DNA from 2 places in the Streptomyces sp. NPDC057697 genome. Region 2 is predicted to be linked to the other one. Evidence: riboswitches for the same ligand, from Rfam matches in the RefSeq annotation. Region 2 holds a riboswitch; the other holds the start of a gene.
The links. A riboswitch is a leader RNA that binds a small molecule or an ion and turns the genes downstream of it on or off. The one in region 2 is predicted to bind cyclic di-AMP.

Region 1: it holds a riboswitch for cyclic di-AMP, as region 2 does, so the genes downstream of both, ACFVFH_RS09905 (M23 family metallopeptidase) here and ACFVFH_RS06235 (NlpC/P60 family protein) in region 2, are expected to answer to the same signal.

What each region holds. Positions count from the first base shown of each region.
Region 1 is NZ_JBHVJA010000003.1:25,677-30,130, forward strand. It holds gene ACFVFH_RS09905 (M23 family metallopeptidase) at 218-1,324, opposite strand; cyclic di-AMP (ydaO/yuaA leader) riboswitch at 1,612-1,765, opposite strand; gene ACFVFH_RS09910 (PP2C family protein-serine/threonine phosphatase) at 2,060-3,232, opposite strand; tRNA gene ACFVFH_RS09915 (tRNA-Met) at 3,434-3,507, opposite strand; gene ACFVFH_RS09920 (SPFH domain-containing protein) at 3,608-4,454, opposite strand, start outside.
Region 2 is NZ_JBHVJA010000002.1:233,794-238,247, forward strand. It holds gene ACFVFH_RS06220 (GNAT family N-acetyltransferase) at 1-236, opposite strand, end outside; gene ACFVFH_RS06225 (NlpC/P60 family protein) at 677-1,723, opposite strand; gene ACFVFH_RS06230 (hypothetical protein) at 2,080-2,433, shown strand; gene ACFVFH_RS06235 (NlpC/P60 family protein) at 2,489-3,631, opposite strand; cyclic di-AMP (ydaO/yuaA leader) riboswitch at 3,638-3,803, opposite strand; gene pcrA (DNA helicase PcrA) at 4,094-4,454, shown strand, end outside.

The DNA of each region.
Region 1 (4,454 bases), on a different contig from region 2:
GGCCCGCTATTCCACCGCCGGGTCCGCTGTTCCACCGCCGGATCCGCTGTTCCACCACTGTTCCGCTGTTCCGCCACTGTTCCGCTGTTCCGCCACTGTTCCGCCACGACGGACCGGCAGCCCTGACGTCGGGGGGTGAGCGTCAGGGCTGCCGGGGTTCATCGGGGGCTGACCGGCGCACCTCACGGGTGGGCGGTCGCCGTTCCAGGGGGTCGTCTCAGGGGTTGAGGCCCTTGCCGCGGAGCCAGGCCATCGGGTCGATGCCCGTACCGCCGGCGGTGTGGACCTCCAGGTGGAGGTGCGGCCCGGTCACATTGCCGGTCGCGCCGACCCGGCCGATGGTCTCACCGGTGCTGACCTTCTGGCCGACGCCGACGCCGATCGAGGACTGGTGGCAGAACCACAGCTCCGTACCGTCGTCGAGCTCCAGCACCGTGCGGTAGCCGTACGCGCCGGACCAGCCGGCCGACTTGACCGTGCCGCTGTGGATCGCCTTGATCGGGGTACCGGTCGGAGCCGCGAAGTCGAGGCCGGTGTGGTGGCCGGAGGACCACATCGAACCGGCTTCGCCGAACGTCGAGGTGATCGTGTACGAGGAGGTCGGGATGGCGTAGCTGGCGGCGAGCTTGGCGAGCCGCAGGGCCTCCGCCTTCTTCTTGGCCTCCTCCTCCGCCTTCTTCTTCTCGGCCTCGGCCTTGGCCTCCGCCTCGTCCTGCTGCTTCTTGGCCTCGGCGGCGGCCTTCTCGGAGGCTTCCTTCTCCTGGGCGGCCTTGGCCTCGGCGTCGGCGGCGTCCTGCTGCTGCTCGGCCTGCTGGAGGATGCGGGCGCGGAGCGCCTCGCCCGCGTCCGTCGCCCCCTGCTCCGCCTCGGCGGTGGTGATGCCGGCGGTGGTGAGCGGGGCGGAGGCGGCCGTGACCGCGGTCTTGTCGGCCTCGGACCCGTCGGAGAACAGGGCGCCCACACCGGGCAGGGACTTGGCGTCGGGGAGGTTGTCCTTGATGGAGTCGGGCACCGAGATGGAGACCGGCGGCTTGCCCGCCGCGGTGGCCATGCCGCCCGCGCCGACCGCCGCTATGACGCCGACGCCGAGCACGGTGGAGCTGCGGGCGAGACCGTTGCGCTGCTTGGCGACGCGGTGTCTGCCGCGCACCGGGCGGACGGTCTCCTCGGTGGGGTTCCACTCGTCCCAACCACGCTCGGACTCACCGGAGTTGGCCTCGGCGCGGAGGTCGCCACCGAACTCGCCACCGAACTCCCCGGCGAACTCGCGACCGGGCTCGCCGCCGAAGTCTCCGGTGGTTCCGACGGCCGATCCGCCGTTCAACCCGCCGTTCAATCCGCCGGTGAAGTCACCGCCCGGCTCGGTGCCGTGCCCCGTGCCGTAGTCGGTTCCGAACGCCGTCGCCGGACCGGTGGGCACGAACGCCGTAGCCGGACCGGTGGGGACGAAAGCCGTGGCGGGACCGGTGGGTGCGAATTCGGCGCCGTAACCGGCGCCGTAACCGGCGTCGGGACGGGTGCCGTAGTCGGCGCCGTGACCGCTGCCGTAGTCGGGTTGGAACCGGGACGGGGCCTCGGGGGCAGGCTTGTTGGACGCCACGGGGGCGCACTCCTTTCCTTCCTTCTCGCCTACCGGGTTAGCTGACGGGTTCGGAGCAGGAAGGTCTCCTACGGGCCCCTCCGTCTCTCACGAGACACAGGTGTCCGATTCACCCCAATGTAGGTGGTTCCCCGGTTCCCTTGCGGAATTCGGCGCTCGCGCACGGTGCCGCCCTTGACGACGGCTGGGACGACCGCGCTGCGTTATCGAACGTTAATAGACACCGGCGTCCTATTCCAAGCTGTTCCCACTGATCGTTCACGTCTTTGGCCTGGACTTTACGGGACACAAGCGGGTGGAATCGGACGAGTTGACCGCACCTCAGCCATTACCCCGTTTCTGACGTTGCGTCAAACGTTATGCGGAGCGGCGCCTTTCGACTACACAGGGTGGCATCACGCATCCGCCCCCTCGCCACGCCCCTCGCCACGCCCCTCGCCACGCTTCTCGCCCCGCTTCTCACCCCGCCCCTCCCACCGTCTCCGCGCCCACGATCCGTACGGTCCTGCGCCGGTCCGGCTGCCCCGCGGCGGGACGTACCACCGCGAGCAGCGCCATGTCGTCGGTCGTCTCGCCGCCCGTGTGCAGCCGTACGTCGTCGGTCAGCGCGGACAGCAGCTCCTCGGGCCCCGGAAAGATCCGCCCGCGCAGCCGGGCCGCCGGATCGTAGAAGACCCCCTCGGCGTTCCGCGCCTCGGACAGCCCGTCCGTGTAGAGCAGCAGCGTCGTCCCGGCCGGCAGGTCCCACTCGTCCGTCCGCTCCGGCCATGCCCCCAGCCCCATCCCCAGCGGCAGCGCCGGCACGGACGGCTTCAGCACCTCCAGCGCCCCGTCCGGGTGGAGCAGGATCGGTTCGGGGTGACCACGGTTGACGATCCGCACCCGGGAGAGCCCGGACGGGATCTCGGCGAGCACGGCGGTGATGAAGCCCTCCAGGACGTCGAGCCCGCCCCGCCGCGCCTCCTCCCGCGCCAGCGCCCGCTCCAGCCGGCCGGCCACCCCCTCCAGCGAGGGCTCCTGCTCGGCCGCCTCGCGGAACGCCCCCATGACCACCGCCACCGTCTCCACGGCTTCGAGCCCCTTGCCCCGCACGTCCCCGACCACCAGCCGCACCCCCTGCGGGGTGTCCGCCACGGCGAAGAGGTCACCGCCGACGAACTCGTCCGCCTGCGCCGCCTCGTACCGCGCGGCTACCTGTAGTCCGCCGATCCGGTCGGACGGCTGGGGCAGCACCGCGCGCATGGCGGTCTCCGCGACGAATCTCGCGGAGGCCAGCTGCTCGTTGCCGCGCCGCACGACCCCGTTGATCACCACGGCGAGGACCGAGACGGTGGCCAGCGTGAGCAGCTCGATCAACGGCACGACCTGCGGCAACGTATTGCTGTACAGCCGCAGCGCGATCACGGCCAGCATCGAGGCGATCCCGGTGCGGATGGTGCTGGAGAGCGAGAAGAACGGGGCGGCGATCAGCGGGGCGGCCACGAACAGCGGAATGGCGGTGAAGGTCTGCGGGGTGAAGAAGTCGAACACGAGCCCGCCGAGAATCATCAGGGCGGGGAGGGTACGCACGAAGCTCCGGGTACGCGCACCGCCCCCGGCATGTCTGCCGCGCCGCCTCTCCCGCTTCCACACCTGTGGTCTCCTGCCCGGTACGCGCGCGGCTGCGGACGGTACCGCGCCCCACTCCCAGGCTCGCCGGAGCGGCACGGAGCTGCGACTCCTCGTCCGCCAAAAGGGGGATACCCGCGACGGGGCTCACGCACCCGCGCGGGCCCGCGCACGGAAACGAATCAGGCCCGGCACGCTGTATGCGTGCCGGGCCTGGTCCTTCAGTAGCGGGGACAGGATTTGAACCTGCGACCTCTGGGTTATGAGCCCAGCGAGCTACCGAGCTGCTCCACCCCGCGTCGGTGAACACAACTCTACGGCATCTCCGGCGCCCGTTTGACCACTCCGGTTTGCCGGGCCGTCACCCGGACCGGGACGGAACGGAGCGTATGGGCGCAATCAGGACGTATTCGTCTCGGAGATGCGGGGAACGGGCGCGGCCTTCCCGTCGACGGCCGGCTGCTTCACCGGGTTCACCCCCTGTTGCAGGGCGTGCAGGATCGCCAGCCCCTGGCCGACGACGCCCGCCGCCATCTCGTTGACCCCGCTGGTGCCGTTGAGCACGGTGAGGTCGGCCCCGGACATGCCGCGGGCGGCCGCGTCGGCGAGCGCGGGCAGGTTCTCGACGATGCGGTTGGCCGCGATGAGCTCCTGGTTGCCGTCCCGCAGCGAGGCGGCGCGCGCGCTGTTGGCGTCGGCCTGCGCCTGGGCGAGGGCCCGCTCCGTGTACGCGTTGCCGTCGGCCTCGAACTTCACCCGGTCCCGGGCCGCCTCCGCCAGGGTCCGCTGCCGGTACGCCTCGGCGTCCGCCGGGCGCCGGACCTCCGCCTCCAGCCGTTGCGCGGCGAGCGCCGCCTGTCGTTCGGCCAGCGCGGTCTGCTCCTCGATGACCTCGTGCGAGGCCTTGGCCTGGGCGAGCGGCCCGGCCTGGGCGGCGCGGGCGTTGTACTGCTCGGTCTCGGCGAGGAACCCGGCCCGCTTGATCGCGGTGTCGCGTTCGTACTCCGCCTTGAGCGCGGCGGCCTGCTGCTCGCGCTGACTGGCCTCCTGGTCGGCCTTGGCCTCGGCGATACGGGCCTGACTGGCGACGGCGGCGGCGTGCGGGGCGGCGAGGTTCCTGATGTAGCCGGTGGCGTCGTCGATCTCCTGGATCTGGAGCGCGTCCACGACGATGCCGAGCTTCTCCATCTCGCCGTGGCTGCCCGCGATGACCTCCTGGGAGACCCGGTTGCGCTCCCGGATGATC
Region 2 (4,454 bases):
GCCGTGCCGGGCAGGAACTCCAGCCGGGGCAGCCGGTCGTGCGCGCGGAACGCCGCGACCAGCGCGTCGACCTCCTCGGCCGTCGGCTCGGCGCCCTGGTCGGGTATGGCGTAATTGGCGTACTTCAGGGACCAGCCGGGGTTGTACCGCACGGTGAAGGGCCCGACCCGGAGGTGGTCCGGGGACCGCTGGGCGAGCGTACGGGCATGGGTCTGGACATCGGCGTCCATGGGCATGTGGGGTCGTCCTTCGGCCGGTTGGTCGGCGGCGGGCCGACCCGTGACGGGCCGACCCGGTCGGAGTCGGGAGTCTAGGACAGGGTTTAAGGGCTGTCCCGCCCCGGAAGCTCCCCGGTTCTCCGGCTCGGGTCACCGGCCGTGACGGGCCGGGCCCTTCGCGGGCAGTCGGCTCGCTGCGCGGCGACGGCGTCCGGGCGGGAGCGGGTGACCGCGTTGCCGCGATCCGGCCTCCGGCCCCGGGTGCACCGCGCCGACCGGGCTGTCGCTCCGCGCGACCGCCCGCACCGGAGAGCGGCGGCCAACAGCGCCGCCCGGACGTCTGGTTGACGTCTCGTCGGCATGCGCGCACGGTGCGATCGGCCCGGACCTCGGTCGGATCAGGCCGGGCCCGCGTGCCCCGGTGCCGCGCGTACCGGCGGGGGCCGGAAGGGAGGGGCCTATGCCACCCGCGCCGCCCCGGCGAACGGCATCTGGTCGATCGGCGCGATCCGGACCGGAGCCCCGGGGTGCGGGGCGTGGATCATCTGCCCGTTACCGATGTAGAGCCCCACATGGCTGATGCCGGAGAAGAAGAACACCAGGTCGCCCGGGGCGAGTTCGGAGCGGGAGACGCGCCGCCCGGTGTTGATCTGGGTGTACGTGGTCCGGGGGAGGGAGACCCCGGCGGAGCGCCAGGCGGCCTGGGTGAGCCCGGAGCAGTCGAACGAGGAGGGGCCGGTGGCGCCCCAGACGTACGGCTTGCCGAGGGCCCCGTACGCGAACGCCACGGCCGCGGCGGCGCGGGCGTTCGGTGCGCGGACCGGGCCGCGCGCGGTGGAGCGGTCGGCGCGGCCGGTGTCGCGCCCCTGGCCGGAGTCCTCGTAGGCGGAGCGCTCGGGCGGGGTCAGCCGGGCGAGGAGCCGGCGCGCCTCGGCCAGCTTGGCGGTGACCGTCGCCCGGTGCTTCTTCAGCTCGGCCTGGCGGGCGGCCAGCGCGGCCTGCTCGTCCTTGGCCTGTGCGCGCAGGGTGGCGATCCGGGCGACCTGCCGCCGGACCTTGTCGAGCGCGGTGGCCTGGCGGTCGCCGACGCGGTCCAGGTACGCCGCCCGCTCCAGGTACTGGTCGGGGTCGGAGGAGAGGGCCAGCTGCACGGACGGGTCGAGCCCGCCGCCGCGGTACTGCGCGGCGGCGAACGAGCCCAGCGCGTCGCGCGAGGCGTTGAGGCGCTCGGTCCTGCGGGCGGCCTCGTCGCGCAGCTCGTCGAGGGCGTCCTCGGCGGCGGACGCCTTCTCCTTCGCGCCGTTGTACTGCTCGGTGGCGACCTCCGCGTCGTGGTACAGCCGGTCGACCTCGCTCCTGACCTGGGCGGGGGTGCGCTGCGGGTCGGCGTGCGCCGGTCCCGGCAGGGCCGCGGCGGTGGCGGCCCCGGCCAGGGCGAGGGTCGCGGCGGTGCGGGCAGCAGGGCCGGTGCAGGGGCGCTGCTTGGGTTTTCGGTGCGCTGCCACGAGGGCGTGCGTCCTTCCTGACGACTGCCCGTCGGGGGCTACCGGCGGGCCCGCCGGGGGCGGTGGCGGGCCTCGGCAAGGGGAGCGGCCCGCCACCGGAATCCTCGGCGGGGCGACCGGTGCGCCGTCCGCGTACGGAGCGGCGGTGAAGCCGGTCACCTGCTCAAGGACGCTAAACCCAGGGCACGGGCAGGAGTCGTAATGACGCTTATTGTCCGAACTTGGCGTGGCATTGTCGCCAAGTGACCGGAGAAATGCCATCAGAGTCAGGCAATTGGTACGGGCCCCTGTGAGGTGCCAGGAAAGGTATACCTGCCTTCCGAGTGGTGATATGACCGGAGCTAGGCTGCGGCCTCATGGACGTACTCATTCATGCCCTCGTCGCCCTGCACATCATCGGCATCGCCTCGCTGCTGGGAGGGTTCCTGACCCAGATGAAGGCGATGGGCGCGGGCACGGCCCGGTTCGTCCCGGCGATGCTGCACGGCGCGCTGACCATGCTGGTCACCGGTGTCGCGCTGGTCGGGCTGAACGAGGCCGACGGCAACCATGTGAACAACATCAAGATCGGCGTCAAGCTGCTGGTCCTGGTCGTCGTCCTCGCGCTCGTCTACGTCAAGCGGGACGACGAGAAGGCCGACAAGGGCGCCTTCGCGGCGGTCGGCGGGCTGACGGTCCTCAACATCTTCATCGCCACGCTCTGGACCTGATCCCGCCCGCGCCGCGCCGCCCCCGGCACCCGGGCGGCGCGACGCGTCGGGGCCGCTACGCCGGGCGCACGCTGCCGTAGATCGGCATGTAGTAGATCGACTCCTCGCGGACGTTCGCCCCGGGCTTCGGTGCGTGGATCATCATCCCGTCGCCCTTGTAGATGCCGACGTGACTGATGTCGTCGTAGAAGAAGACGAGGTCTCCCGGCCGCAGGTCCGCCGTGGCGACCCGGGTGCCGGTCTTGACCTGGTCCCAGGTGGTCCGGGGTATGTCCACCCCGGCGGACTTCCACGCGGCCTGGGTCAGCCCGGAGCAGTCGTAGGACGCCGGGCCCGTCGCGCCCCATACGTACGGCTTTCCGAGCTGGGCCCTGGCGAACGCGAGGACCTGTCCGGCCTTGGTGGTGGCGGCGCTGCCCGAGCCGGTCCCGGTGCCCGTCCCCGTACCGCCGCCCGACCCCTTCGCGTCCTCCTCGGCCTTGTGGTCCGCCTCGGCCTTCGCGGCGGCCTGCCGCTCGGCCAGCTCCCGCGCCTTGCGCCGGGCCTCCGCCTCCTTCTTCCGTTCGATCTCCGCGAGCCGCGCCTTCTCCTCGGCGGTCAGCTTCGACAGCAGCGTGCGCGCCTCGCCCAGCTTCTTCCGCACGTCCTGCTTGCTGGTGCGCAGCGCCGCCTGCGTCGTCGTCAGCGTCTCCAGGCTCCGCACCGCCTCGGAGCGCTTCTTGGCGGCCTTCGCCTGCTCGGTGCGGAAATCCGTGACCGCCTTCTGCTGCCGGCTGGTCATCCGGTCCATCAGCTGGCTCTGGTCGAAGTACGACTGCGGGTCGTCGGCCAGGAAGAACGTGGCGCTCGGCGTGAGGGAGCCGCTGCGGTACTGCGCGGCCGCGTAGGTGCCCAGCTCCCTGCGCGCGTCGTTGAGCTTGTCGGCACGCCGGGCGACATCGTCCAGCAGGGCGTCGACCTTGGCGCGCTGGGCGGTGGCGGCCTCCTTCGCCTGGTTGTACTGCTGGGTCGCGGTGCCCGCCTGCCGGTAGAGGGCGTCGACCTTCTTCTGTACGTCCTCGACGCTCGGCTTCGGGCCGGGCGCGGCCACGGCGCTCTGCGTGGAGAGCAGGGTCACGGAGGCCAGCGCCGCAGTGGTGAGCCCGACGGCTGGTCCGGTGGTGCGCACCCGGGGGCGCGGTTTGCGATGCGATGCCACGACGGCATCTCCTTCCGTGGACCGCCTACCGGGTTAGCTGTCGGGTTCGGGCGGATCGGAAGGCTGCCCTACGGTCCGAGTGGGGGACAAGGACCGATTCACCCCGGTACTGCGTCTGGGTCCCCGGTTCCGGACTCCCGTGCGGGCAGGCCGGATTCGGCGGGGGCGCCCGCTCGGCGTGGTTCGCCTCAAGGGGGTACGGGCCGCCCGGCCGAGCACGCTAGCCAACCCGTGGCGCTGCTGTGAAGGTTGATGTTCGATATGCCCGATACATTTTCGTGACCTTGCAGAGGAGGGGCGCCGACGGCCGGATTCCCTCACGGGGAGTGGGCGTGCGCTCTCTCTGTGTGCCCCGGCCGTGTGCGGTTGGTCATGCGGCCCCCGGGTGTCGGTGCGGCGGCCTGGGCCCTGTCTTCGAACGGCAGACGGCAGTGTGAAGACAGGGCCTAGACTCGACAAGCGATGAGCAGCCTCTTTGACGACAGCTTCCTGGCCGGCCTCCAGCACTCGGAGGAAGAGCCCCCGCCGCCCCCCGAGGACTCCGCACCCGAAGCGGTGCCGGAGGACCTCTTCGCGGGCGTGTTCGACGGGCCCCCGCCGCCCCGGGACGCCTACTACCGCGACGGCGCGCACCGCCCCGTCATCGACCCCGCGGCGCTTCTCGACGGGCTGAACACCGAGCAGCGCGCCGCCGTCGTCCACGCGGGCTCCCCGCTGCTCATCGTCGCCGGGGCCGGGTCCGGCAAGACCCGGGTGCTGACCCACCGGATCGCCCACCTCCTCGCGGAACGCGGGGTGCACCCCGGCCAGATCCTGGCGATCA